2 linked regions of the Salipiger abyssi genome follow. The protein of the gene in region 1 interacts with the protein of each later gene in a pairwise test. Links are inferred from orthologs where the notes say so. Each region holds a gene or a part of one and is shown on either strand. Other genes may lie near its edges.

Region 1 (14,038 bases):
CAAAGATCTCCTGCCAGAACGGCTGCAATTTTGCTATGGTGGTATCATCCACCGATCTCAGCGCAGCCCCTCGGAGAGTAGCGGCGCTGAGATTGGTGCGATCGTCCATCTTCGCCTCGCTGAGGATCGCCCCCTGCATCTGCGCCGCGCCGAGGTACGCCCCCTGCATCTGCGCCCAGCTAAGGTCCGCCCCCTGCATCTGCGCGTCGAAGAGGTTCGCGTTTCGCAAATCTCGCGAAGCCAGATCCCGCGATTTCAGGTTAATCAGATGCGCGTGCCAATAGCGCTCCCACTCGGATTCGAAGCTCCGGGCGCGTTCGGACAGCCGCGTTTGGCAGTCTTCTTCCGACGCGTCCGTACCGAATATTTCAGCGCAATACCTTGTTCGCTGCGCTTGCGCAGTCTTGTCGAGGTCGATTTCAGATTGCACGAGGGTTTCGCAAATCGGGCTTGGGACGCCGCGCTGTTCGCACCAGCGCCAGCGGTATGCCTCGTGTGCTTCGTTGAAGCCAAGCCAGCCCTCCGGCACATAGGACAGATCGACGCCAGAAAGCTGTGCCGGTGCAAGCGCGACGAGCGGGTGGCCCGGAATGTCATCGCTTATGGGGTGATTGTAGGCGAATGCGTCTTCTTCCTCCAGCCCGTCGTGTGCGGCCAAGGCTTCTGCGTCCAGCCGGGCATAGATTGTCCGGGCATAGGTGCTTGCGGGTTCGGCAGCGCGGAACCAGCCAAGTAGGCAGATTGTCACGAAAACGAGCGTGATCGCGGATCGCCATGCAATGCGAAGCGCCTTTGGCTCCTTTGCCTGCCAGTCGGGGCCTCGCTTGCCGTTCAGACGGCGCATCTGCCGCCAGCTCGCTTGGGCCATGTAGAGCGCTAGCAGAAGGCTCGCCCCGCATGCCCCGAGGGTCAGCCACGGGTCGTGCTTGGGCATGGAGCGCCACCAGAACCAGCCAAGCACGATGAGCGGTGCGGCGTAGGCCAGAAAGAAGCTGACAACCCAGACCAGCCAGCGCGCAGGACGGCGGCGCAGGGCGCCTTTGCGACTCATCAGCGCGTAATCTGTGATAAGCCAAGGCAGGACATGTTCGCCCAATGTCCGGATCCGGGGTTCCTTGAGCGCGTCGAACAGGGCCTCCCACAGTTTTAGTAGCTGGAGGTGGAAATAGATGAACAGCGCTGCTCCAAGAACGGGGGCGACATAGAAGAAGGTTTGGGTGGGGACCGAAACGTTGACGAGCGGCAGTTGGGTTTCGCGTTCGACAATGAAGAAATCCGCGTCCTGCACGCCGACGAGAGTCACGCCGACGAAAGCCATATAAGACAGCAGACCGAACCAGTTTGCTTTTGCGCCTCTGGTCAACACGTCCACCCGGTCGATCAGGGGCTGAAGGTTGGTTGGCAGTCCTGCCATTCTCATTCACCTCGTCAAATCATGACCGTTTTGCAGACGTCATATACAGAAACGCCGGCCCGGCCCCTCGTTACCGGGGCGAGCCTAGCCTGTCTCGGCCCGGTTGGAAAAGAGCCTCCCGCCCCGGGCTTGATCCGGGGCCTCATGGCCGACGCCGAGGCCCCGGGTCGAGCCCGGGGCGGGTGTGCGGGGGAGGGGCCGGATCGCGTCCGGGGCGGGACAGGCGGGGCGCGTCAGGCAGGCTTGCGTGAGCGGGGCCTCAGCCGCCTTGCATCCGCTACCGTTCGCACATAGGTTCCGCGCGACTTGCAAGGGGGGCCTCCCCCGCCACCATCCAACGAGGAGCCCGCCCATGGAAGGCAGCGCCATTGCCCAGTTCGTCCCGCTGATCCTGATCTTCGGGATCATGTATTTCCTGCTCATCCGTCCGCAGCAGAAGAAGGTCAAGGAACACCAGAAAATGGTGTCGGCGCTGCGCCGGGGCGATCAGGTGGTGACCCAGGGCGGGATCATCGGCAAGGTCGCGAAGGTCAAGGAAAACAACGAGGTCGAGATCGAGATCGCCGAGGGCGTCAAGGTCCGCGTCGTGCAGAACACCATCAGCCAGGTGCTCTCCAAGACCGAGCCGGCCGAAAGCTGATCTCTGACCGAAGAGGGCGCGCGTAAGCATGCTGCAAATCGATACCTGGAAGCGCGTCCTGATCTGGGCGCTGGTGGTCGCGGGGCTGGTGCTGGCGGCGCCCAACCTCTTCTATAACCGCGTCGAGACTCACAACGACGCCGTGAAAGCCATCGAGGCAAGCGGCGCCACGCCCGAACGCGAGGCGCAAGCGGCCGGGTGGCCGAGCTGGCTGCCCTCGGATCTGGTGAATCTCGGGCTCGACCTGCGCGGCGGCGCGCATCTGCTGGCGGAGGTCAAGGTTGCCGATGTCTATGCTGCGCGGATGGAGGCGCTCTGGCCGGATGTTCGCGACATCCTGCGCGATGCCCGCGACGAGGTCGGCACCGTGCGGCTGCAACCGTCGGAGCCCGGCACGCTGCGGGTGCGGATCTCCAACCCCGACGGCATGGAGCGCGCGCTGGAGCTGGTGCGCGGTCTGGCGCAGCCGGTGGTCTCGCTCACCGGCGCCGGTGCCACCGACCTGCAAGTGGCGGGCGAGGGCAGTGACGTTATAGTCACCTTCTCGGAGGCCGAAAAACAGGCCACCGACGAGCGCACCCTGCGCCAGTCGCTGGAGATCATCCGCCGCCGCATCGACGAGGTCGGCACGCGCGAACCCACGATCCAGCGCCAGGGCGCCGACCGGATCCTCATCCAGGTGCCGGGCATCGGTTCCGCCGCCGAGCTGAAGGAGATCATCGGCACCACGGCGCAGCTCACCTTTCAGCCGGTGATCAGCCGGTCCACCAACGCCAATGAAAGCCCCGGTGTGGGCAACGAGATCCTGCCGTCGCAGACCGAGGACGGCGTCTATTACATCCTCGAACAGGCGCCCGTTGTGACCGGCGAGGAACTGGTCGACGCGCAGCCTTCCTATGACCAGAACGGCCGCCCGGCGGTGAATTTCCGCTTCAACCCCTCGGGGGCGCGCAAGTTCGGCGATTACACCGCCGAGAATATCGGCTCGCCCTTCGCCATCGTGCTCGATGACGAGGTGATCTCGGCGCCGGTGATCCAGAGCCACATTCCCGGCGGCTCGGGCATCATCACCGGCAATTTCTCGGTCGAGGAAAGCACCAATCTCGCCGTGCTGCTGCGCGCCGGCGCGCTGCCCGCGGGCATGGAGTTCCTCGAGGAACGCACCATCGGCCCCGAGCTCGGGCAGGACAGCATCGAGGCGGGCAAGCTCGCCACCGGCGTGGCCTTTGCCGCCGTGCTGGTCTTCATGGTGCTGAGCTACGGGCTCTTCGGGCTCTTCGCCAATGTGGCGCTGATCCTCAATATCGCGCTGATCATGGGTATCCTGTCGCTGATCGGGGCGACGTTGACGCTGCCCGGCATCGCCGGCATCGTGCTGACGGTCGGCATGGCGGTGGACGCCAACGTGCTGATCTTCGAGCGCATCCGCGAAGAGCTGAAATCGGCGCGCGGCCCGGCCCGGGCCATCGAGCTCGGCTATGAAAAAGCCCTGTCGGCCATCGTCGACGCCAATATCACCACCTTCATCACCGCCGTGATCCTCTATGTCATGGGCTCCGGCCCGGTGCGCGGCTTTGCCATCACGCTGGGGCTCGGCATCGTGACCTCGGTCTTCACCGCGATCTGGGTGACGCGGTTGCTGCTGGTGATGTGGTTCGAACGCCGCCGCCCCCGGACTCTGGAGATCTGATATGCGCCATCTGAGACTGGTCAAGGACGGAACCGCGTTCGATTTCTTCAGGCACTGGAAGATGTGGCTCGGCATCTCGGCGTTCATGATCGTGCTGGCCATGGTCAGCTTTGGCCTGCGCGGGCTGAATTACGGCATCGACTTCCGCGGCGGCACGACGATCCGGACGGAGAGTACGCAGCCGGTGGATGTGGGCGCCTATCGCGACGCGATCTCGGCGCTGGGGCTGGGCGACAGCACCATCTCCGAGGTGTTCGACCCGAGCTTTGGCCCCGACCGCAATGTCGCCATGGTGCGCATCCAGGCACAGGACGATCAGGAGGCGGTCACCCAGGAGACCATCGCCGCGGTCGAGGGCGCGCTTCAGGAGATCGCGCCGGACATCCAGTTCGTCTCGGTGGAGAGCGTCGGGCCGAAAGTGTCGGGCGAGCTGATCCAGACCGCCTTTCTGGCCGTGGGCCTCGCGATCGCGGCGGTGCTGATCTATATCTGGCTGCGCTTCGAATGGCAGTTCGCGCTCGGCGCGGTGCTGGCGCTGGTGCATGACGTGCTGCTGACCATCGGCGTGTTCTCGGAAGTCGGCATCAAGTTCGATCTGGCGATCATCGCGGCGCTGCTGACCATCGTGGGCTATTCGCTGAACGACACGGTGGTGGTGTTCGACCGGGTGCGCGAGAACCTGATCAAGTACAAGAAACGCCCGCTGAAAGAGGTGCTGAACCTCTCGATCAACGAGACGCTGAGCCGCACGATCATGACCTCGCTGACCACGCTTCTGGCGCTGTTCTCGCTCTTCGCACTGGGCGGCGACGTGATCCGGGGCTTTGTCTTTGCGATGATCTGGGGCGTGTTCGTCGGCACCTATTCCTCGATCTTCGTGGCTTCGGCGATCCTGCTCTGGCTGGGCGTCAAGCGCGACTGGTCGAAACCCGAGGCGGAGGCCGAGGCCAAGGCGGCGGGCACGAGTGTCTGAGGCCTTCGCCCAGGCTCTGGCGGCGCCGGGGCTCTGGGCGATGCTGGCCACCTGCTTTGTCGCGGGCCTGGTCTATGGCTTTGCCGGCTTTGGCGCGGCGCTGGTCTTTATGCCGGTGGGAGCGATCTTTCTGCCCGTCGAGGCGGCCATTGCGTCCTTTAATATCGCGGCCATGGTCTCGGTCGTCACGGTGCTGCCGCGCGCATTGGGCGAGGTGAACCGCAAAGCGACCGGGCTCATGGTGCTTGCGGCGCTGCCGATGGTGGCGCTGGGGATCCGGGTGCTGAAGCTCGCGGATGTCACGGTGCTTCGCTGGGCGGTGGTCGGCGTGGCGGCAGTAACGCTGGTGGCGCTGGTGACCGGCTGGCGCTATCGCGGCGTGCCGGGGCCGGGCATGCGCGCGGCGGTGGCCGGTGCGACCGGCTTCGTCGGCGGTGCCACCGGGCTGCTGGGACCGGTGCTGATCCTTTTTCAACTTGCGGGGCAGGACAGCGTGGCGCGTTCGCGCGCAACGATCCTGGTCTTTCTCACCGTCACCTCTGTGTTGCTTTTGCCCCTCATGGCGATGCAGGGCGTGTTGACGCGTTCGGCCATCCCCCTTGGTCTTCTGATGCTTTTGCCCTATGGTTTGGGCACGAAAGTGGGCCAGGCGCTGTTTGATCCGGCACGGGAGGGGGAATACCGTGTCGTGGCCTACCTGATCATCGCGACGGCAATCGTGCTGGGATTGCCTGTGTGGGACTAGGGGACAACCATGCAGATGAATGAAATCAGCTTTGGCGGCGCTCAGCCGGTCGACGGTTACGGCCCGGGATTCTTCCGGGTCGGCGGGCGGCCTCTGGGCGGCGCGCTGTGCCTGTCGAGCGACGGCTGCCGCTCCTGGGGCGGGCTGGACGATGCCGAGGCGCTGCTGGCGCTGGCGGGCGATGTCGATGTGCTCTTCGTCGGCACCGGCGCCGAGATCGCACCGCTGCCGAAGCCGCTCCGCGAGCGGCTCGAAGCCGCCGGGCTCGGGGTTGAGGTGATGAACACGCCCTCGGCCTGCCGCACCTATAACGTCCTGCTGGGCGAGGGGCGCCGGGTGGCGCTTGCGGTGGTGCCGGTCTGAGAGGCCTGTGGCGGGGTCTGCTCGGGCAGGCCGGCGTGGCGCATCTGGCCAGGCTGCGATTTTTGAGTATTTGCAGAAAGATGAAAGCCGCAGGTGGGCGCGGGGGATGCGCGGTTTTGGCGCTTTCCCCACGGGCTTTGCTGCGGTAATGGCTCGGCCATGATGCTGAGCGTGCGCGATCTTGCGGTCTCCCGGGGCGGGGTGCCGGTGCTGGAAGGGGTGAGCTTCGATCTCGCCGCCGGCCGGGCGCTGGTGCTGCGCGGACCCAACGGTTCGGGCAAGACCACGCTCTTGCGCACCGTGGCCGGGCTGCAACCGGCGCATGAGGGCCGCATCGAGGGCGCCGGCGAGCGCATCGCCTATGCCGGCCATTCCGACGGGCTCAAGGCCATGCTGAGCGTCACCGAGAACCTGAGGTTCTGGGCGCAGGTCTTTGGCACCAAAGAGATTTCCGACGCGCTGCGCGATTTCGACCTGGAGGCGCTCAGCGACCGTCCGGCGGGCACGCTCTCGGCAGGGCAGAAACGCCGGCTGGGGCTGGCGCGGCTGATGGTGACCGGGCGCCCGGTCTGGGTGCTGGACGAGCCGACCGTATCGCTCGACGCGGCCTCGGTGGCGCTTTTCGCCGCTGCCGTGCGGCGGCATCTGGAGGCGGGCGGCGCGGCGCTTATGGCGACCCATATCGAGCTGGGGCTGGAAGAGGCCGAGATCTTCGACGTCACCCCCTTCAAGGCGGCGCCGCGCGCGGCGAAACAGGACGAGGCCTTTCTGTGATCGCGCTTTTGACACGGGATCTGCGGCTGGCGGTGCGCGCCGGCGGGGGCTTTGGCCTGGGGCTGGCGTTTTTCCTGATCGTCACCGTGCTGGTGCCCTTCGGCGTCGGTCCGGAAACCGGCCTGCTGGCGCGGATCGCGCCCGGCGTGCTGTGGATCGGCGCGCTGCTCGCCTGCCTGCTGTCGCTCGACCGGATCCTTGCGCTCGACTGGGAGGACGGCTCGCTCGATCTGCTGGCCACCGCGCCGCTGCCGATGGAGGGCATCGTCTCGGTCAAGGCGCTGGCGCACTGGATCACCACCGGGCTGCCGCTGGTTCTGGCGGCGCCGCTGCTGGGGGTGCTGCTGAGCCTGCCGCGCGATGGCTATCTCTGGCTGTTGGTCTCGCTGGCGCTCGGCACGCCGGCGCTCTCGGTGATCGGCACCTTCGGCGCGGCGCTCACGGTGGGGCTGAAGCGCGGCGGGCTGCTGCTGTCGCTGCTGGTGCTGCCGCTCTACGTGCCGACGCTGATCTTTGGCGCCGAGGCGGCGCGGCGCGGAGCGGAGGGGCTGGCGGTGCAGACACCGCTCCTGATGCTGGCGGGCATCAGCGCCGGGGTGATCGCGCTTTTGCCCTTTGCCAGTGCCGCCGTGTTGCGCATCAACCTGCGCTGAGCCGGGGCCGCCCGCGCGGCGCGCGGCAGGGCGTTGACCGCCCGGTGTCCGCATGTCATGCCACGGGAATAGCGGTCCAGGGATGAGAAGCGCATGAAGGTCATCATTTGCGGTGCGGGGCAGGTCGGCTGGCAGATCGCCCGGCATCTCTCGGGCGAGCGCAACGACGTCACCGTCGTCGACAACAACCCCGATCTGGTGCGCCGCGCCACCGACACGCTCGACGTGCAGGGGATCGCGGGCTTTGCCTCCTACCCGGATGTGCTCGACAAGGCGGGCGCGCGCGACGCCGACATGATCATCGCCGCCACCTATTCCGACGAGGTCAATATGGTGACCTGTCAGGTGGCGCATTCGATCTTTGCCATTCCGCGCAAGGTCGCGCGGCTGCGCTCGCAATCCTATCTGACGGCGATCTATTCCGATCTCTACCGCCGCGATCACATGCCCATCGACGTGGTGATCAGCCCCGAGAAAGAGGTGGCCGAGGCGGCGCAGCAGCGGCTCTCGGCCCCCGCCGCCTTTGACACAGAGCGGTTCCTGAACGGCGGCGCGCAGCTTCTCGGCCTCACCATCGAGGATGGCTGCCCCATCGTGAACACGCCGCTGCGGCAGCTCTCGGATCTGTTCTCGACCCTGCGCTCGGTCGTGGTGGGGGTGCGGCGCGAGGGGACATTGTTTGCACCCGAGCCGGGCGACCAGCTTTTCCCCGGCGATTCCTGCTACGTGATCGTGCACAAGGACGATATCCGCCGCACGCTGGAGATCTTTGGCAAGTCGCAGCGCAAGCAGGAGCGCGTGGTGGTGATCGGCGGCGGCAATGTCGGGCTGGCGGTGGCAAGCGCGCTGGAGGCCCGCACCGAGCGCATCCGCGCCAAGGTGATCGAGCGCGACCGCAAGCGCGCCGAGCGGGCGGCGGATGCGCTGGAGCGCACCATCGTGCTGCATGGCGACGGGCTGGATGCGGGGCTGCTGGCCGAGGCCGGGATCGACCGCGCCGACGCGGTGCTGTGTGTTACCGACGACGACAAGACCAACATGCTGGCGGCGGTGCGCGCCAAGGCGGCGGGCTGCCCCTTTGCCATCGCGCTGGTCAACGACCCGACCATGGTGCCGCTGATGGAGCCGCTGGGGGTCGATGCCTATATCAACCCGCGCGCCACCACCGTGAGTTCGATCCTGCGCCATATCCGTCACGGGCGGGTGCGCTCGGTCTATTCCATCGGCGATGCCGAGGCCGAGGTGATCGAGGCCGAGGTGCTCTCGACCTCCTCCATGGCCGGCAAGACCATCCGTGAGATCGACTTTCCCGAGGGTGTTCTGGTCGGCGCGGTGCGCAAGGGTGACAAGGTGGTCAAGATCACCGGCGGGCTGCGCATCGACGACGGCGACCGCATCGTGATCTTTGCCATGGCCAAGGATGTCGCGCAGGTGGAGCGGCTGCTCCAGGTCTCGATCGACTTTTTCTGAGCCATGGGAGCCCTTTACCGCCTGCCGCTCTTCCTGCTGCTCACCGGGCTCGCGAGTGCGTCGATGGTCCTGCCGGCGGTGGTGGCGCTGGCCGAGGAAGAGTTTCACGACGCGCGGGCCTTTTTCTATTCGGCGCTGGTGGGCATGGTGCTGACCGTGCTCATCGCCATCGCGCAGGCGACGCGGCGGCACAACCGTTCGGCCTCGCGGCAGCTCTTGGCGCTGATGGGGGCCTTTGTGCTGCTGCCGGCGGTGCTGGCGGTGCCGTTCCACGAGGCGCTGCGCACCACCACCTTTCTCAATGCCTTTTTCGAGATGGTGTCGAGCCTGACCACCACCGGCGCCACGCTCTTCGAGCCGTCGCGCCTGTCCTCGGCAGAGCATCTCTGGCGCGCGCAGGTCGGCTGGCTCGGCGGGTTGCTGATGTGGGTGGCGGCGGCGGCGATCCTGGCGCCGCTGACGCTGGGCGGGTTCGAGATCACCGCGCGCGGCGAACCGGGGCAGAGCGTCGATGCGCTGGCCGGGCGGCGCGACATGTCGGACCCGGCGCAGCGGCTGGGAGCGTCCTCGCGGATCCTGGTGCCGGTCTATGCCGGGCTGACGCTGGCGCTGTGGATCATGCTGCTGCTGGCGGGCGACCCGCCGCTGGTGGCGCTCAGCCACGCGATGTCGACCATGGCGACCTCGGGCATCTCGCCGGTGGGCGGGCCGATCAACGCGCCGAGCGGGCTTGCGGGCGAGATGATCATCTTCTGTTTCCTGTTCTTCGCGCTGTCGCGGCTGACCTTTTCCGGCGACACCGGCGCCTCCTACCGCCCCGGGCTGCGCGAAGACCCCGAGTTCCGCATGGGGCTTTCCATTGCCGCGCTGGTGCCGGCGGTGCTGTTCCTGCGGCACTGGATCGCGGCCTTCGATGTGGGCGGCGAGCAGAATCTCGAACTGGCGCTGCGGGCGCTCTGGGGCGGGGTGTTCACCGCGCTCTCCTTCCTGTCGACCACCGGTTTCGTCAGCGCCGACTGGGCCGAGGCGCAGGGCTGGTCGGGCCTGTCGACGCCGGGGCTGATCCTGATGGGGCTGGCGATTGTCGGCGGCGGCGTGGCGACCACGGCGGGCGGGGTGAAGCTGCTGCGGATCTATGCGCTCTATCTCGCCGGCAAGCGCGAGCTGGAGCGGCTGGTGCATCCCAGCTCTATCGGCCGCTCGGGCGTGATGGCACGGCGGATCCGGCGGCAGGGGGCGTTCATCGCCTGGGTCTTCTTCATGATGTTCGCCATGTCCATCGCGGTGTTCTCGCTGATCTTCGGCCTCTTCGGCATCGACTTCGAGAACGCCATGGTGCTGACCATCGCGGCGCTTACCAATTGCGGCCCGCTGATCCCGGCGGCGGCGGAGCTGCCGGTGGATCTGGCGGGGCTGAGCGCCGGGGCCAAGCTCACGGTCTGCGCGGCGATGGTGCTGGGTCGGCTGGAGCTGCTGGCCATTGTGGTGCTGCTGACGCCGGATATCTGGCGCGACTGAGCGCGGCCCGTCGCGCCCCTGCGGCAGGAGGCGTCATTGCGCCTGACGGAAATTTCAGGTGAAACCGGGCGATGTTTGCGATAGAGGCAGGGCCATGTCGATCTGGGAATATGCCAACCCCGTCAAATTCATCCGAACCACGGATATCGTGCTGCCGTGGATCTCGGCGGCGGCGGTGCTGTGCCTCGTGACCGGGCTGATCTGGGGGTTCTTCTTCACCCCCGACGATTACCGTCAGGGCTCGACGGTCAAGATCTTCTACATCCATGTGCCCGCCGCGATGATGGCGATCAACGCCTGGGCGATGATGCTGGTGGCGTCGCTGGTCTGGATCATCCGGCGCCACCATGTCTCGGCGCTGGCCGCCCGCGCCGCCGCCCCGGTGGGCGCCACCTTCACGGTGATCGCGCTGGCCACCGGTGCGCTCTGGGGGCAGCCGATGTGGGGCACCTGGTGGGCGTGGGATCCGCGCCTGACCTCGTTCCTGGTGCTGTTCCTGTTCTATCTCGGCTATATGGCGCTGTGGTCGGCGATCGAGAATGACGACACCGCCGCCGACCTGACCTCGATCCTCTGCCTCGTGGGTTCGGTCTTTGCGATCCTGTCGCGCTATGCGGTGCTGTTCTGGAACCAGGGGCTGCATCAGGGCGCCTCGCTGTCGCTGGACGCCGAGGAGAACGTCTCGGACGTCTACTGGTATCCGGCGCTGGTCTGCATCGCGGGCTTTGTGCTGCTGTTCATCGCGCTGGTCTTTCTGCGCACGCAAACCGAAATCCGCGCCCGCCGTGCGCGCGCGCTGCTGGCACGGGAGCGCCGGGCATGATGCCGGATCTGGGAAAATACGCCTTTGCGGTGCTGGCCTCCTACGGGGTCAGCCTGGGGCTGCTCGTCGTGCTGGTCGGGCTGAGCATCGCGCGCGCCCGCAAGGTGCGGGCCGAGCTTGCGAAAATCGAGGAACGGATCAAATCCAATGGCTGACACGCAGACCGGACCCAGGAAGAAGATCTCGCTGCTGATGATCCTGCCGCCGCTGATCTTTGCCGCCTTCGCGGTGATGGCCTATCTCGGCATGCAGCGCGGCGACACCAGCATTCTGCCCTCGACCTTCATCGGCCGTCAGGCCCCGGCGCTGCCGGAGGAGACGCTCGAAGGCTTCCCCTCGGTCGCCGATGCCGATCTGCGCAGCGGCGAGGTGACGGTGGTGAATTTCTGGGCCTCCTGGTGCCCGCCCTGCCGCGCCGAACATCCCCGGCTGCTGGAGCTTCAGGACGAGGGCGTGCGCATCGTCGGCGTGAACTTCAAGGACAAGGCCGGTGCCGCATCGGGCTATCTGGCGGAGGCGGAGTCGCCCTTTATCGGCGTGCCCTACGATCCGCAGGGGCGCACGGCGATCGAATGGGGGGTGACCGGCCCGCCCGAGACCTTCATCGTCGCGGGCGACGGCACGATCCTGCACAAGCATACCGGCCCGCTGGCCGGCACGCTCTATACGGATGTGTTCCTGCCCAAGCTGCACGAGGCGCTCGGGCGCTGACCCGGTCGGGGTGCCGCAGAAATCTCCTCAGAGATCGCAGGGCGTGCTGATCTCGGTGTTGCTCGCATCGCAGCTCGGTGGCTGGCCATGTGCGGCATAGGCGCCGAACACGGCCAGAACGGCAAGTGCGGCGGCCTGGAGGATGGTGAGGGTTTTCATTCTGCTGCCTCGGGGATTTTTGTTGTTTTTGCTCGTCTCGTGACAGAAATGTGCGCCGCGCCCGGGCTTTTTCAAGCCTGAGAAATGTGGCGGGCGCGCTGTGGCACCCCGTCTGGCGGAGAGTTGCGCAGCAAAGCGGCGGTGGGGCGGATTTCCGCGCGTCAGAGCGGCGAATTGCGAAGAAGGCGGCTCAGCGCACCACGATCTCGTCGGCGCGCATCAGGCCCAACACATCGCGGGCCTGCTGATCGAGCAGATCGAGATCGAGATAATCGTCCGACAGGCGCCGCGTCAGGTTTTCCATGCGCGCCACCTCGGTTTCGAGCGTGTCGAGCTCGGCGGCGAGCCGTTCGCCCTCGACCTCGATCTCGGCGCGGCGGAACAGCCCGAAATCGCCCTGCACGGCGGCAAAGACGAAATACCCCGAAAGACTCAGGGTGATGGCCGCGTAGATCACGACTCCGAATGCGGGTTTGCGCCTTGCGCTCATGGGGTGCGCTCTTGCTCTGCCTTGTCAGCCGCATCTCTGGCGGATGCGTGACAGGGACTATGCCACAGGTGATTCGCGAAGGGAATCCCTCCTGGCAGCGCTTGCGGTGAAAAACTTCGTGACCGTGGTGGCAGGAAAACCCGGCGAGGGCGTTGGACTGGCCAAGAGGGGATGGGCAGGGATTAGGTGCCCGCCAGCGCGCCGGAGGTTCACTTTGGAAAACGTGAGACACAAGCCGCGTCATCGACGGGCTGCGGGCTGGCGGCCCGACAGATAGATCCTCTCGATTTATCCCGGCCAAATCCGAAGGACCTCGCAACGATACGCGGACGTCGGCAAATCGCCGGCCCGGGGGGCGGCCCGTCGATGGCGCGGCGGCTTCGCCTTGTTCCGCGCCGGGGCAACGCTCAAAAAGTTGCGGAAACAGGACCGGCGTTTTCCGAGGGAAGCGACGGTGAGCAGATCTGCCCACCGTCTACCGGTATTGGGAATCGCTGGCGACCGTGTGGACCGGCTCAGCCCAGGGCGGCGACGCCGGGCAGGACCTTGCCTTCCATCCATTCCAGGAAGGCGCCGCCGGCGGTGGAGATATAGGTGAAATCCTCCGCCGCGCCGGCCTTGTTGAGCGCCGCGACCGTGTCGCCGCCACCGGCGACCGAGACCAGCTGACCATGCGCCGTGGCAGCCGCCGCGTGGGCGGCCGCGGCATTGGTGGCCGCATCGAAGGGCGCGATTTCGAAGGCGCCGAGCGGGCCGTTCCAGATCAGCGTCTCGGCCTTGTCGATGGCGGCCTTGACCGCCTCGACGCTGTCGGGGCCGGCATCGAGGATCATCGCATCGGCGGGGCAGGCATCGGCGGGCACGGTTTCGGAGGGGGCGTTTTCGCGGAATTCGCGCGCCACGACCACATCGCCCGGCAGCAGGATCTCGCAGCCGGCGGTTTCCGCTTTGGCGATGATCTCCTTTGCGGTGCCGGCCATCTCGTGCTCGCAAAGCGATTTGCCGACATCGATTCCCTTGGCGGCGAGGAAGGTGTTGGCCATGCCGCCGCCGATCACCAGCAGATCGACCTTTTCCACCAGATTTCCCAGCAGTTCCAGCTTGGTGGAGACCTTGGCGCCGCCCACGACCGCCAGCACCGGGCGCTTCGGCGTGCCGAGCGCCGCGTCGAGCGCTTCCAGCTCGGCCTGCATCAGCCGGCCGGCGCAGGCCGGCAGCAGATGCGCCAGCGCCTCGGTGGAGGCATGGGCGCGGTGCGCCGCCGAGAAGGCGTCGTTGCAGTAGATATCGCCAAGCGCGGCATAGCGTTTCGCCAGCTCCGCGTCGTTCTTTTCCTCGCCCGGCTCGAAGCGGGTGTTCTCCAGCAGCACCACCTGGCCGGCATCGCAGGCGTCGATCACCACCTCGGCCTCGTCCAGCGTGGCGAAATGCACCTTGGTGCCAAAGGCCGCCTCGATCGCGGGCACCAGCATCTTCAGCGACATCTCGGGCACCACCTTGCCCTTGGGCCGGCCGAAATGCGCCAGCAGCACCGGCTTGCCGCCGCGCGACAGGATGTCCTGCACCGTGGGGCCGACGCGCTCGATGCGGGTGGCATCCGTCACTTCGCCGTTTT
Region 2 (14,161 bases), 2.2 Mb from region 1 along the record:
GCAGCTCATTCACCAGATCGCATTCGGCGAATATCTCAGCCAGATCGCCGGCGGCATCCAGATGAACCAGGGCGAGATGGTGCGTCTGGGCGATCTCGGCCTCGGCACCGACGTGCTGACCGCCTTCCGCACACCCGAGGTCGAGATTCTGATGGCACGCGGCAACGGTCAGGCCGCCCGCACCCGTCTGGTCGAGCTGATGCAGGAGCGCGCCGCCGAGATCACCGTCGGCAAGACCGGGCTCGACGACGAGCTCGAGATGATCCGTGAGCAGTTCCGCCGCTATGCGGTCGACAAGGTCGAGCCCTTTGCCCATGAGTGGCACCTTAAGGACGAGCTGATCCCGATGGAGGTGATCGAGGATCTCTCCGAGATGGGCGTCTTCGGCCTGACCATCCCCGAGGAATATGGCGGGTTCGGCCTGTCGAAAGCCTCCATGTGCGTGGTCTCCGAAGAGCTGTCGCGCGGCTATATCGGCGTGGGCTCGCTGGGCACGCGCTCGGAGATCGCCGCCGAGTTGATCCTCGCGGGTGGCACCGAGGAACAGAAGGAAAAATGGCTGCCGGCGCTGGCCAGCGGGGAAAAGCTGCCCACGGCGGTCTTTACCGAGCCCAATACCGGCTCCGATCTCGGGTCGCTGCGCACCCGCGCGGTCAAGGGCGAGGATGGCGATTACACGGTGACCGGCAACAAGACCTGGATCACCCATGCCGCGCGCACCCATGTGATGACGCTGCTGGCGCGCACCGACCCGGGCACGTCGGATTACAAGGGCCTGTCGATGTTCCTGGCGGAAAAGACCCCGGGCACCGATGACGACCCCTTCCCGACCGAGGGCATGACCGGTGGCGAGATCGAGGTGCTGGGCTATCGCGGGATGAAGGAATACGAGCTCGGGTTCGACGGCTTCAAGGTCAAGGGCGAGAACCTGCTGGGCGGCGAAGAGGGCAAAGGCTTCAAGCAGCTCATGGCGACCTTTGAAAGCGCCCGGATCCAGACGGCGGCGCGGGCGATCGGCGTGGCGCAGGCGGCGCTCGATGTGGGGATGCGTTATGCGGAGGATCGCAAGCAGTTCGGCAAATCGCTGATCGCCTTCCCGCGCGTCTCGGGCAAGCTGGCGATGATGGCGGTGGAGATCATGATCGCCCGCCAGCTCACCTATTTCTCGGCGCGCGAGAAGGACGAGGGCATCCGGTGCGACCTCGAGGCGGGCATGGCCAAGCTGCTGGGCGCCCGCGTGGCCTGGGCCAATGCGGACAATGCCTTGCAGATCCATGGCGGCAACGGCTTTGCGCTGGAATACACGGTGAGCCGCATCCTCTGCGATGCCCGTATCCTGAATATCTTCGAAGGGGCTGCCGAGATCCAGGCACAGGTGATCGCGCGGCGCCTGCTCGGCTGAGCAGGTCAGATCGCCGTCGGTGAGGCCGGGGCCCAAGAATTTTCGTACGAAAATTCTTGGGTTCGCCCGGCGGTTCGGCGCAGGCCCATCCAGATATGTGAAAGCGGCAATCCTGCTTTCACTCTTGTGTATGACTTCGATCATTGCCGCGCTGCCGCATACATGGTTTCTGTATATCGAATTCCAATTTTTGAATGGAGGGAGCCATGAGCTACAAGGAAACGCTGTCCGGTCTCAAACCGCAGGTCAAAAGCTTCAACGGCGCCATCGGCGACACCGCTCAGGGCTTTGGCATGATCGCCAAGAGCCTGCATGGCGACGGCGCGCTGAGCCACAAGCAGAAAGAGCTGGTCGCGCTGGGCATTGCCGTGGCGATCCGCTGCGAGCCCTGCATCCTGTTCCACACCGAAGCGCTGATCCGCCTGGGCGCCACCCGCGAGGAAATCGCCGAGACGCTGGCGGTCAGTGTCGAAATGGGCGGCGGACCGGGCGTGATGTACGGCTCCAAGGCACTCGCCGCGTTTGACGAGCTGTCGGCGGCCTGAGCGTTCGCGAAAAAAGCAAAACGGCGGTGCCTGCGAGGCGCCGCCGTTTTTTCTTGCGTTGCGTATCGTGCGGGGGCGTCAGCCGCGCAGCGTGCCGCCGGTGGCTTTCCGCACCTTCTCGACGATCTTGCCGGCCACCGCCTCGATGTCCTTTTCGGTGAGCGTCGCGTCGCTGGGTTGCAGGCGCACGGTGATGGCCAGCGATTTGCGGCCCTCGCCGAGGCTGCCGCCGACGAATTCGTCGAAGACCCGCACCTCTGAAATCAGCGTCTTGTCGGCGCCGGCCGCGGCGTTGACCAGATCCAGAGCCGCCACATCGGCATCGACCACGAAGGCGAAATCGCGCTCGACCGCCTGAAGATCGTTCAGCACCAGCGCCGGACGGCCGGCGCCCGATTTGCGCGGCAGCGGGATCTCTTCCGGCCAGAGGGTAAAGCCCACCGCCGGCCCCTTGACGCCCATCTCGTGCAGCACCTTGGGATGGATCTCGCCGAAGATGCCCAGCACCTTCTTGGGGCCGAGGCAGAGCTTGCCGTGACGGCCCGGATGCCACCATTCGCGGGCGCCGCGCAGGATCTGCATTTTTGCCGGCGCGCCCATCGCCGCAAGCACCGCCTCGGCATCGGCCTTGGCGTCGTAGAGATCGACGGGGCGGGCGGCGCCATGCACATCCTTCGGTCCGGTGCGCCCGACCAGCAGGCCGGTCACCAGCATGTGCTGCTCGCCCGGTTCGCCGCCGTGGAAGGCCGCGCCGACCTCGAACAGCGCGACATCGGCAAAGCCGCGCGCCTGGTTGCGCGCCGCCGCCTGCAACAGGCCGGGCAGCAGCGCGGGGCGCATATGGCTCATCTCCGAGCTGATCGGGTTGGCCAGCATCGTCGCATCGCTGCCGCCGCCGAAGAGCTCCGCCGAAGCCTTGTCGATGAAGCTGTAGGTGACGCATTCGTTATAGCCGAGCTCCGCCACGGTGCGCCGCGCGATCTGCTCGCGCTTTTGCATCGGCGACAGGATCGGCGCCGGCACGCCGCTCTGCGGGCGCGGCATCGGCTTGCCCTGAAGCTTGGTGAGCGAGGCGACGCGGGCGACCTCTTCCACCAGATCGGCCTCGCCCATCACGTCGGGGCGCCACGAGGGCACCTGCGCCATGTCGCCGTCGAGCGTGAAACCGAGCGCGGTCAGCGTCGCGCGCTGCTCGTCGGCCGGGATCTCCATGCCCACCAGCGAGACCACGCGGTCGGTGTCGAGCCTGTAGGCGCGCGTCGTGTCCGGGGTCTTGCCGGCAATCACCACCTCGGAGGCCTCGCCGCCGGCGATATCGAGGATCATCTGCGTCGCCGCCTCGATGCCGGGCGCCGCCGATTCCGGGTCGATGCCGCGCTCGAAACGGTAGCGCGCGTCGGAATTGATCTTGAGCGCGCGACCGGTATAGGCGGTGCGGATCGGATCGAACCAGGCGGCCTCGAGGAACACGTTCACCGTCTCGTCGCTGACGCCGGTGGGCTCGCCGCCCATCACGCCGCCAAGGCTTTCCGGCCCGGTCTCATCGGAGATCAGTATCATCCCCGGCTGCATCGTATAGGTGCGCTCGTCGAGCGCCTCCAGCGTCTCGCCGCCCGCCGCCGCATGCACGCGCAGCCCGCCCGACATCTTGTCGGCGTCGAAGACGTGCAGCGGGCGGTTGCGGTCGAAGGTGAAGAAGTTGGTCACGTCGACCAGGAAGGAGATCGGGCGCAGGCCGATGGCCTTCAGCCGGTCCTGAAGCCATTGCGGCGAGGGGCCGTTCTTCACGCCCCTGATGAGCCGCCCGTAGAAGACCGGGCAGCCCTCGCTGGCGCTCTCGTCGATGCTCACCGAAACCGGGCAGGGGAAGGCGCCGGGCACGCTCACCTCGGGGATCGGCTTCAGCGTGCCGAGCCCGCGCGCCGCCAGATCGCGGGCGATGCCATGCACCCCCAGCGCGTCGGGGCGGTTGGGGGTGATGGCGATCTCGATCACCGGATCGACCTTGGCGGGATCGTTCTTCGCCAGCCAGTCGGTGAATTTTTCGCCGACCTCGCCGGTCTCCAGCTCGATGATGCCGTTATGCTCGTCCGAGAGCTCCATCTCGCGCTCCGAGCACATCATGCCAAAGCTCTCGATGCCGCGGATCTTGCCGACCTGGATCGTGGTGTCGATGCCGGGCACATAGGTGCCGGGCTTGGCCACCACCACGGTGATGCCCTCGCGCGCATTGGGGGCGCCGCAGATGATCTGGCTCTCGCCCTCGTCGGTCATCACGGTGCAGACCCTGAGCTTGTCCGCGTCCGGGTGCTTTTCGGCTTTCAGCACCTTGCCGATGGTAAAGGCCGCCAGACGGTCGGCGGGGTTCTCGACCCCTTCCACTTCCAGTCCGAGATCGGTCAGCGCCTCGGTGATCTCATCGACCGAGGCGGTGGTGTCGAGGTGGTCTTTCAGCCAGGAAAGCGTGAATTTCATCGCAGGGGCGCCCGGGTTGGTTTCCGTGTCGCGTGGCTCTTACCGGATCGCGGCGGAAGGGGAAAGGGGCGCGCGCCCGGGCGGCGGCGCGAAAACCCCGTCCCGCGTCGGATTGGGCGGTTTGCCATCGCGGAAAATAGCCTTACTCTCGCCCCAGGACGGCCCTCCGGGGCAAGCGCGGACCGCAGCCGAGGGTTTCAGACCTGATGACCACCAATCCGGATCTCGACAGCCTGCTTGCGCAAAGCCGGCGCCGCACCCGGCTGGGGCTCTGGCGGCGCAACGCGTCGGACTGGCTGCTGTTCCTCGCCGGCGCCGGGCTGATCCTCTGGGGCATCGTCGCCGGCGCGCAGGCGATGCGCTACAACTGGCAATGGTATCGCGTGCCGCGCTATTTCTGGCGCGAGATCGACGGCGAGCTGATCTGGGGCCCGCTGATGCGCGGCCTCTTCGTGACGCTGGAGATCACCCTCTGGGGCGCGCTGCTGGCCTTTGCCATCGGCCTCGCCGTGGCGCTTTTGCGGCTCTCGCGCTCTTACGCCGGGCACGCGCTGGCCACCGCCTATCTCGAGATCATCCGCAACACGCCGCTGCTGGTGCAGATGTATCTCTTCTATTTCGTGCTCTCGCCCATCCTCGGGATCGAGCGCTTCTGGACCGGGGTGCTCTGCCTTGCGGTGTTCGAGGCCTCGTTCATCTCCGAGATCCTGCGCAGCGGCATCCTGTCGGTGCCGCGCAGCCAGTGGGAGGCGGCGGCCTCGCTGGGGATGCGCCCCTATGCCACCTATCGTAAGGTGGTGCTGCCGCAGGCGGTGCCGCTGATGCTGCCGCCGCTGACCTCGTCGCTGGTGAACCTGACGAAAAGCTCGGCCATCGTCTCGACCATCGCTGTATTCGACTTGACGAACGAGGGCCGCACCGTCATCGCCGATACCTTCATGACCTTCGAGATCTGGCTGACCGTCGCGGCGATCTATCTCGTGCTGACGATCGGCCTGTCTTCCGTCGCCGCCTGGCTGGAACGCCGGGCGCGCCGTTTCGCAGACCAGAATTGACTCGTTTCAAAGGGGAGCAACCCAGATGAGATTTTTCCGAACCCTCGCCCTGGCCGCCACCACCGCGCTTGCGCTGGGAAGTGGCGCCGTCGCGCAGGACACCCAGTCGGCGCTGTCGCAGGACAGCGTGATCGAGCAGATCAAGCGCGCCGGTGTGCTCAAGGTCGGCATGTCCACCTTTGTGCCCTGGGCGATGCGCAACACCGATGGCGAGCTGATCGGCTTCGAGATCGACGTGGCCACGAAACTGGCCGAGGATATGGGCGTCGAGGTGGAATTCGTACCCACCGCCTGGGACGGCATCATTCCCGCGCTGATCGCGGGCAAGTTCGATGTGATCATCGGCGGCATGTCGATCACGCCGCAGCGCAACCTGACGGTCAATTTCACCCAGCCTTACGCGCGCAGCTCGCTGGGCGTCATGGCGCATATCGGTGAAAGCGAGGATATCGCCTGGCCCGAGGGCTACAATTCCACCGATGTGACCTTTGCCTGCCGGCGCGGCGGCTCGCCCTGCGAATACCTGAAGGAGACCTTCCCCAAGGCGACCCTGCGCCAGTTCGACGACCAGAACCAGGTGATCCAGGAGGTGCTGAACGGCAACGCCAACGCCATGGTCTCGTCGCAGCCGCTGCCGAGTTTCATCATCTACGACAACCCCGAGGTGGTCTTTGCGCCCACCGACGAGCTGATCGAGGCCTCTTCGGAGGGTTTTGCCGTGCGCAAGGGGGATCCTGACGCGCTGAACTTCTTCAACAACTGGATCCTCGTGCGCACGCAGGACGGCTGGCTGAAGGAGCGTCACGATTACTGGTTCGGCGGCCGCCCCTGGGCGGACCAGGTGCCGGAATAAGGCAGTCGGGGCGGCCCCTGCGCCGCCCCACCTTGGCATGTATCCCGATCCCGACCGAAAACGCCGTTTCGGCCTGACCGATCTGATCCTGATCGCGGGCGTGCTGGGCGCGGTGGCCTATCTCTGGCACCGCGTCTCGGACGTTCTGGCCTATAAATGGAGCTGGTCCTACCTGCCGCGCGCGCTGTTCCGGCCGGGCGAGAGTGGCTGGTGGGAGCCCAACCTGCTGCTCGAAGGCTTCCTGACGACGATCCGGCTGTCGCTTTGGGCGATGCTGCTGGCCAGCCTGCTCGGTCTGGCGCTGGGCATCATGGCGAGCCGCAGGCGGCTGCTGCCCCGGCTGACCACCACCGCCTATGTCGGTCTGATCCGCAATGTGCCGCCGCTGGTCTTTGTCTTCGTGTTCTATTTCTTCGTCTCGTCGCAGGTCATTCCGGCGCTGGGCGTGGATGTCTGGGCGCGCAATCTGGGCCCCGGCGCCGAGCGGGTGGTCGCGCTTTTCGCCGGGCCGCCCAACCTGCTCGAGAACTTCCTCGCCGGCGTGCTGAGCCTCGCGATGTTCGAGGCGGCCTATATCGCGGTGATCGTGCGCGCTGGCATCGAGGCGGTGCCCGAGACGCAGGTCGAGGCGGCGCGCAGCCTCGGTCTGTCGTCCTGGCAGGCGTTCCGCCTGGTGGTGTTCCCGCAGGCATTGCGCAAGGTGACGCCGCCGCTGGCCAACCAGTTCATCATGCTGGTCAAGGACAGCTCCATCGTGTCGCTGATCTCGGTGCAGGAGCTGACCTTTGCGGGCACCGAAATCGCCGTCTCCTCGCAGCGCCGGTTCGAGACCTATATCGTCGTCGCGGCGCTCTATTTCATTCTCTGCTACGGGCTGTCGCGCTGGTTCGCGCGGCTGGAGCGGCGGCAGGCGCTTGGTCAGGGCTGAGCTTCTGCCATGCGCTGCGCCGCTGGCACGGGCGGCTTTGGCGTATTTGGAAAGAGAAGACGCACAAGGGCGTCTCCCTGCATCTTCTTCTCCTTGAAAAAGACGCCCGCCGAAGGCGTCCGGCATGGTCATCCCTGCGGCCTCCGGAACAAAACACCGTCCGGACAAGAGGGGTAGGGTGGGCAATTCTGCCCACCCTCCGGCGCCGGGTCAGCGCGGCTCGAAATAATCGAGCGGGATCTTCAGATAGCTGCGGCCATTGTCCTCGGGCGCGGGTTTGCGGCCGCCGCGAATGTTGATCTGAAGCGCCGCCAGCATCAGCTTGGGCAGCGGCAGGGTGGCGTCGCGGGCATCGCGCACCGAGCGGTACTCTGCCTCGGAAGGCGCGTCCTTGAGGTGGATATTCGCCGCCTTGTGCTCGGCCACCGTGGCCACGCATTGCGCCTCGCGGCCCTCGGGCGCGTAGTCGTGACCGACAAAGAGCCGCGTGTCGTCGGGCAGCGCCAGGATGCGCTGGATCGACTCGTAGAGCTCTTTCGACGAGCCGCCTGGGAAATCCGCGCGCGAGGTGCCGCTGTCGGGCATCATGAACGTGTCGTGCACAAAGGCCGCGTCGCCCGCCACATAGGTGACCGAGGCCAGCGTATGGCCCGGCGAGAACATCACCCTGACCGGGATCTCGCCCACCATGAACTCGTCGCCATCGGCAAAGAGCCTGTCCCACTGGCTGCCGTCCTGCGGAAAATCGCCGGGCAGGTTGTAGATGCCGGTCCAGAGTTTCTGCACGCCGGTCACCTTCTCGCCGATGGCGGTGGGGGCGCCGAGCTGCTCTTTCAGCCAGGGGGCGGCGGAGAAATGGTCCGCATGCGGGTGGGTGTCGAGGATCCAGACGATCTCGATCCCGGCCTCGCGCACATAGTCGAGGATCTGCTGCGCATTGGCGGTGGTGGTGGCGCCGGCCTGCGGGTCGTAATCCCAGACGGGATCGACAATGGCGCCTTTCATGGTGGCGGGGTCGTGGAAGACGTATTGCCAGCTGCCGGTGGCTTCGTCCCAGAAGGATTTGACGGTCGGATGGTGGGTCATGGTCTCCTCATCTCTTGTCGGCTCTTGCTGCACCCGCACGGGTACCTGTTGCAAGAGTAATGTTCGAAAATGCGAATGTGTTCCGCATCGGCGTGGGGGCGGCGCAAATGTCGCGCCGCCCGGGTCATTTGCGGCTGGCTTTCATCATCCAGAGCTGCTGCTCGTGCCAGGCCAGACGGTCGGTGAGCAGCCCGGCGGAGGGCTCGTCGCCGGCCTCCTGCGCGGTGGCGATGGCGGCGCGCAGCTCGGCTGCCAGCGCATCGTGTCCGGCGATCAGCGCGTCCACCATGGCGGCGGCGGATTGCGCCGGTGCGGCCTCTTCGCCGCCGAGCGTCAGGAACTCGGCGAGGCTGGCGGGCGCATAGGCGCCGAGGCTGCGGAGGCGTTCGGCGATCTCGTCGAGGCTGTTCCAGAGCTCCTGATACTGCTCTTCGAAAAAGCCGTGAAGCTGGCGGAACTCCGGCCCCTCTACATTCCAGTGATAGCCATGGGTCTGGACATAGAGCCGGAAGGTCCGGGCGAGGATGCGGGTCAGGCTGTCTGTATGGGCGGTTGCGGTCATCGGATCGGTCCTTTCGGGCAGGGGGCAAGCGGTGTTTCGGGAAGCCCCGGCGCGCGGGCGGCGCGCCAGGGGAGCGGTCAGAGCTGGCGGGTGGAGAAATACCAGTCGACCGTGTCGTAGCCTTCGCCGGCGCGGGCCATGGCGGCCTCGGGCGTGGCGGGGGTGGGCACGATCACCGGATCGCCGGGCTTCCAGTTCTCGGGCATCGCGCATTTGTTCTCGTCAGCGGTTTGCAGCGCCACGAGCAGGCGATGGATCTCGTCCACCGAACGGCCCGCGTTCATCGGGTAATAGACCATGGCGCGCAGCACGCCCTCGGGGTCGATGATGAAGGTCGCGCGCACCGCCGCCGTATCCGAGGCGCCGGGCTGGATCATGCCGTAGCTCTGCGCCACCTTCATGTTCAGGTCGGCGATGATCGGGAAGTTGATCTCGACCCCGAACTTCTCCTTGATGTTCAGCATCCAGGCGATGTGGCTGTAATGGCTGTCGATGGAGAGGCCGAGCAGCGCGGTGTTCATCGCGGCGAATTCATCCTGCTTCTTGGCGAAGGCGATGAATTCGGTGGTGCAGACCGGGGTGAAATCCGCCGGGTGCGAGAACAGGATCAGCCACTTGCCCTTGTAGTCGGCATTGGTCTTGCGGCCGTCGGTGGTGGGCGCGTCGAAGGCCGGGGCCGGTTCGTTGAGGCGCGGCATCTGCGGTTGGGTGTCTTCGGTCATGGATCTGGTCCTTTTCTTTCAGGGTCTTTCGTGAGGCATCGTCTTGCGATGACCCTGATTTAGGGGATGCCGATAAATTAATGAAATTGATTTTATCTACATATATGATAGATTTACTCTATGATGAATCCTCAGATCACCCTGCGCCAGCTCCGCTTTCTGCTGGCCCTCTCCGAAGAGCTGAATTTCTCGCGCGCCGCCGAGATCTGCCATGTCACCCAGCCGACGCTGAGCGCCGGGCTGCGCGAACTGGAGGAGCGGCTGGGCATACAGCTCGCCGAGCGCACGAAGCGCTCGGTCATCATGACGCCGCTCGGCGCGGAGATCGCCGAGCGGGCGCGGGCGCTGCTGCTTGCGGCGGAGGATATCGAGGTGCTGGCGGCGACGCAGGGCCGGCCCGACCGGGGCGATCTGCGGCTGGGCGCGATCCCCACGATCGGGCCGTTTCTCATCCCAAGGGCGCTGCCGCGGATCCGCGCGGGCTTTCCCGAGCTGCGGCTGTTCCTGCGCGAAGAGATGACGGAATCGCTGGCCGAGGGGCTGCTGGCCGGGCGGCTCGACCTGATCCTCTTTGCGCAGCCCTTCGATATCGAGGGGATCGAGGCGCTGCATCTCTTCGATGACGGCTATCACCTCGCGATGCCGCCGGGCGTGTCGCGGTTTGGCGGAGGGCCGGTGAGTGGGCAGGCGCTGGAAGGCGCGCGGCTGATGCTGCTGGAACGCGGGCATTGTCTGCAACGGCACGCGCTCAAGGCCTTTCCGGATCGCGATATCGAGCAGGACGAGAGTTTTTCCGCCACCAGCCTCGCGACGCTGATTTCCATGGTGAGCGAGGGGCTGGGGATCACCCTGCTGCCGGATCTGGCGATTCATGCAGGCGTGCTGACCGGGCAGGAGATCGCGCTGTCGCCGCTGAGCGATGCCTGCCCGCGCCGGGTCATGCTGGGCTGGCGTCCCGGCAGCCCGCGCGCCGAGGTGTTCCGGGCGCTGGGCGACATGCTGCGCGCCACCCATGAGGCGATGCTGGCCGGGGCGGGGTGAGGCCCCCAGAAACGCAGCGCGCCGCCCGGGTGGCTCCCGGACGGCGCGGCGCAGGTCATAACCGGGTGACCGGTCAGGCGGTCTTGGGGTCTTTCTCCGCCGGGGTCTCGGTCGCGCGTTTGCGGCCGAAGATCCGCTGCACGATGACGAAGAACAGCGGCACGAAGATCACGCCCAGCACCGTGCCGGTGATCGTCCCGCCCAGCACCGCCGAGCCGACCGCCGTGCGCCCGCCGGCGCCCGCGCCGGAGGAGAGCACCAGCGGCACCACCCCCAGTGAGAAGGCCAGAGAGGTCATGACGATCGGGCGGAAACGCTGGCGCGCGGCCTCCTTCACGGCGGTATAGAGATCCTCGCCCCCGTCGTAGCGGTCGCGTGCGAACTCCACGATGAGGATGGCGTTCTTGCCGGTCAGACCGATCACGGTCAGCAGGCCAACCTGGAAGAACACGCCGTTCTCGAAGCCGAACCAGTAGGCTGCCCCCATGGTGCCGAGCACGCCGATGGGCATGGCCAGCATCACCGAGAAGGGCACCGTCCAGCTTTCGTAGAGCGCCGCGAGGCAGAGGAAGATCGCCGCGAGCGACAGCGCGTAGAGCAGCGGCGCCTGGCCGCCGGATTCGCGTTCCTCCAGCGACAGGCCGGTCCAGGCCACCGCGTAACCCGGCGGCAGCTGTTCGACCATGCGCTCGATCTCGGCCATGGCCTCACCAGTTGTCACACCGGGGACCGGTTCACCCTGAATCTGCATCGACGGCACGCCGTTGTAGCGGGACAGGCCCTGCGGGCCGTAGGTCCAGCGTTCGGTGGTGAAGTTGGCGAAGGGCACGAGTTCTCCGGTCGCATTGCGCACCCGCCACTTCTGGAGATCGGAGGGCGTGGCGCGGCTTTCGGGCGAGCCCTGCACATAGACGCGCTTGATCCGTCCATTGTCGTTGAAGTCGTTCACGTAGGACCCGGCCCAGGCGATCGACAGCACGTTGCCGACATCGGTGGGCGTGACACCCACGGCCCCGGCGGCGCGCCAGTCGATATCCAGCGCGAATTGCGCCGCGTCTTCCAGCCCCGAAGGACGGGCGGACGCGATCAGCGGGCTTTGCGCCGCCATGCCGAGCAGCTGGTTGCGCGCTTCCAGAAGCTGTTCATGCGTCTGGCCGCCCTGTGCCTGAAGATAGAAGTCGAAGCCCGAGACGTTGCCCAGTTCGATCACCGACGGCGGCACGATGGGGAAGACCATGGCGTCCTGGATGCCCATGAAGGCGGGGAAGGCACGTCCGGCGACGGCCTGCACGCTTTGTCCGGGGCTCTGGCGTTCCTCCCAGTCCTTCATCCTGACAAAGACGATCCCCATGTTCTGGCCCTGACCGGAGAACGAGAAGCCAACCACCCCGAATGTCGAGACGATGTTGTCGCCTTCGTTCTGGGTGAAGTGGTCTTCGACCTGCTGGACCACATCGCTGGTGCGCTCTGCCGTGGCGCCGGTGGGGGCCTGGATCAGCGTGATCAGGATGCCCTGGTCCTCCGCCGGCAGGAAGCCGGTGGGCGTGTTGTTGAACAGGAACACCATGCCGTAGCCAAGCGCCGCATAAACCGCGATGATGCGCAGCGGGCGGCGGATCAGCCAGCCCACGGTGCCGCCATAGCCGCCCGTCAATTTGTCGAAGCCGGTGTTGAACCAGCCGACCGGGCCGCGATGCGTGTGATGCGCATCCTTGCCGCGCAGGATCGTGGCGCAGAGCGCCGGCGTCAGGGTCAGTGCCACCAGCACCGATAGCGCCATGGCCGAGACGATGGTGATCGAGAACTGTCGGTAGATCACCCCGGTCGAGCCCGGGAAGAAGGCCATGGGCACGAACACCGCCGACAGCACCAGCGCGATGCCAACGAGGGCGCCGGTGATCTGGCCCATGGATTTGCGGGTCGCATCGCGCGGCGAAAGCCCCTCCTCCTCCATGATCCGCTCGACGTTCTCCACCACCACGATCGCGTCGTCCACCAGCAGGCCGATGGCCAGCACCATGGCGAGCATGGTCAGCGTGTTGATGGTGAAACCGGCGGCGGCGAGAATGCCGAAAGTGCCGAGGATCACGACCGGCACGGCCAGCGTCGGGATCAGCGTCGCCCGCAGGTTTTGCAGGAAGAGCAGCATCACGAAGAACACCAGGATGATGGCCTCGATCAGCGTCTTCTGCACCTCGTGGATCGAGATCTCGATGAAAGGCGTGGTGTCGTAGGGGATCACATAGCTCACCCCGTCGGGGAAGTACTGCGAGTATTCCTCGAGCCGTTCCTTGACCATCTCGGCGGTGTCCAGCGCGTTGGCGCCAGAGGCGAGCTGAAGCGCCATGCCCGCGGCGGGCTGGCCATTATAGCGCCCGATGGTCGCGTAGTTCTCGGCCCCGATCTCGACCTCGGCCACGTCCTGAAGCAGCACCAGACCGCCATCGGTTTCCGAGCGCAGCACGATGTTGCGGAAATCCTCGGGCGTGGAGAGCAGCGACTGCGCGGTGATCGTGGCGTTGAGCTGCTGGCCCTCTGGCGCGGGCAGCGCGCCGAAGGAGCCCGCCGAGATCTGCGCGTTCTGCGCCGAAACGGCGTTGACCACGTCGTCCGGCGTCATCTCGAATGCGGCGAGCTTGGAGGGGTCGAGCCAGATCCGCATGGCGTATTGCGCGCCGAAAACCTGCGCGCCGCCGACACCTTCGATCCGGCTGAACTCGTCCACCAGATTTGAGTTCATGTAGTCCGAGAGGTCCGCCTGGTCGAGCGACCCGTCCTCGGAAATCAGGGCGATCACCATCATGAAGGAGGAGGAGGATTTCTCGACCGTGACCCCCTGCCGCTGCACTGTTTCGGGCAGCAGCGCGGTGGCCTGGCTGAGCTTGTTCTGCACCTGCACCTGCGCCACGTCCGGGTCGGTGCCCGATTCAAACGTCAGGGTGATCGAGGCCGTGCCCGCCGAGGTCGAGGAGGACGACATGTAGCGCATCCCGTCGAGCCCGGTCATCTGCTGTTCGATGAGCTGGGTTACGGTATTCGCCACCGTCTGCGCCGAGGCACCGGGATATTGCGCGCTGATGCGCACCGAGGGCGGCGCGATCTGCGGATACTGCGCGATCGGCAGGGTCAGGATCGACAGCACGCCGATCCCCATGATGAGGATTGAGATCACCCAGGCAAAGACCGGGCGGTCGATGAAAAAACGGGCCATGACGGACTCCTGGCGCCTGTGGCGCGGGTTATTCGGTGGCGGGCTGCGCGGTTTCGGCGGGACGTTCCTGCGGGGAAACGGTCATGCCGGGAGAGACTTTCTGTAGGCCCGCGACGATGATGCGGTCACCGGGAGCAAGACCTTCGGTCACCACCCAGTTGGCACCCTGATCGCGCTGGACCTCCAGCTCGCGGGTCTCCACGACGTTCTCGCCATTCACCACCATGGCCATCGGACGGCCGCGACGGTCGCGGGTCACGCCCTCTTGCGGGACCAGGACG

Evidence for each region.
Region 2: the proteins of secD (region 1) and pheT interact in binary tests that used the Escherichia coli proteins (3 or more experiments, as listed by UniProt). The link is inferred for Salipiger abyssi from one-to-one orthologs.

The regions. Positions count from the first base shown.
Region 1 is NZ_CP015093.1:3,310,462-3,324,499, forward strand. Bases 1,443-4,413 are described here. They hold secD (protein translocase subunit SecD), read left to right. Parts: upstream 1,443-2,082; coding sequence 2,083-3,744; downstream 3,745-4,413. Other genes in these bases: yajC (preprotein translocase subunit YajC), read left to right, coding at 1,767-2,054; secF (protein translocase subunit SecF), read left to right, coding at 3,746-4,413. In the rest of the region: Ga0080574_RS19680 (pentapeptide repeat-containing protein), read right to left, coding at 1-1,414; more of secF, read left to right, coding at 4,414-4,717; Ga0080574_RS19700 (sulfite exporter TauE/SafE family protein), read left to right, coding at 4,710-5,462; Ga0080574_RS19705 (Mth938-like domain-containing protein), read left to right, coding at 5,472-5,825; heme ABC exporter ATP-binding protein CcmA, read left to right, coding at 5,985-6,599; heme exporter protein CcmB, read left to right, coding at 6,596-7,252; Trk system potassium transporter TrkA, read left to right, coding at 7,346-8,722; Ga0080574_RS19725 (TrkH family potassium uptake protein), read left to right, coding at 8,726-10,240; Ga0080574_RS19730 (heme ABC transporter permease), read left to right, coding at 10,335-11,063; heme exporter protein CcmD, read left to right, coding at 11,060-11,218; Ga0080574_RS19740 (DsbE family thiol:disulfide interchange protein), read left to right, coding at 11,211-11,774; Ga0080574_RS26745 (hypothetical protein), read right to left, coding at 11,802-11,933; Ga0080574_RS19745 (FtsB family cell division protein), read right to left, coding at 12,124-12,423; Ga0080574_RS19750 (phosphoglycerate kinase), read right to left, coding at 12,939-14,038. UniProt on the Escherichia coli protein: Part of the Sec protein translocase complex. Interacts with the SecYEG preprotein conducting channel. SecDF uses the proton motive force (PMF) to complete protein translocation after the ATP-dependent function of SecA.
Region 2 is NZ_CP015093.1:1,097,719-1,111,879, reverse strand. What follows is about bases 1,725-4,818. They hold pheT (phenylalanine--tRNA ligase subunit beta), read right to left. Parts: upstream 4,423-4,818; coding sequence 2,026-4,422; downstream 1,725-2,025. Other genes in these bases: Ga0080574_RS09025 (amino acid ABC transporter permease), read left to right, coding at 4,629-4,818; Ga0080574_RS09035 (carboxymuconolactone decarboxylase family protein), read left to right, coding at 1,725-1,947. In the rest of the region: Ga0080574_RS09040 (acyl-CoA dehydrogenase family protein), read left to right, coding at 1-1,402; more of Ga0080574_RS09035, read left to right, coding at 1,609-1,724; more of Ga0080574_RS09025, read left to right, coding at 4,819-5,477; Ga0080574_RS09020 (transporter substrate-binding domain-containing protein), read left to right, coding at 5,503-6,330; Ga0080574_RS09015 (amino acid ABC transporter permease), read left to right, coding at 6,368-7,258; Ga0080574_RS09010 (MBL fold metallo-hydrolase), read right to left, coding at 7,469-8,344; Ga0080574_RS09005 (Dps family protein), read right to left, coding at 8,469-8,906; Ga0080574_RS09000 (peroxiredoxin), read right to left, coding at 8,984-9,628; Ga0080574_RS08995 (hydrogen peroxide-inducible genes activator), read left to right, coding at 9,749-10,669; Ga0080574_RS08990 (efflux RND transporter permease subunit), read right to left, coding at 10,743-13,880; Ga0080574_RS08985 (efflux RND transporter periplasmic adaptor subunit), read right to left, coding at 13,909-14,161.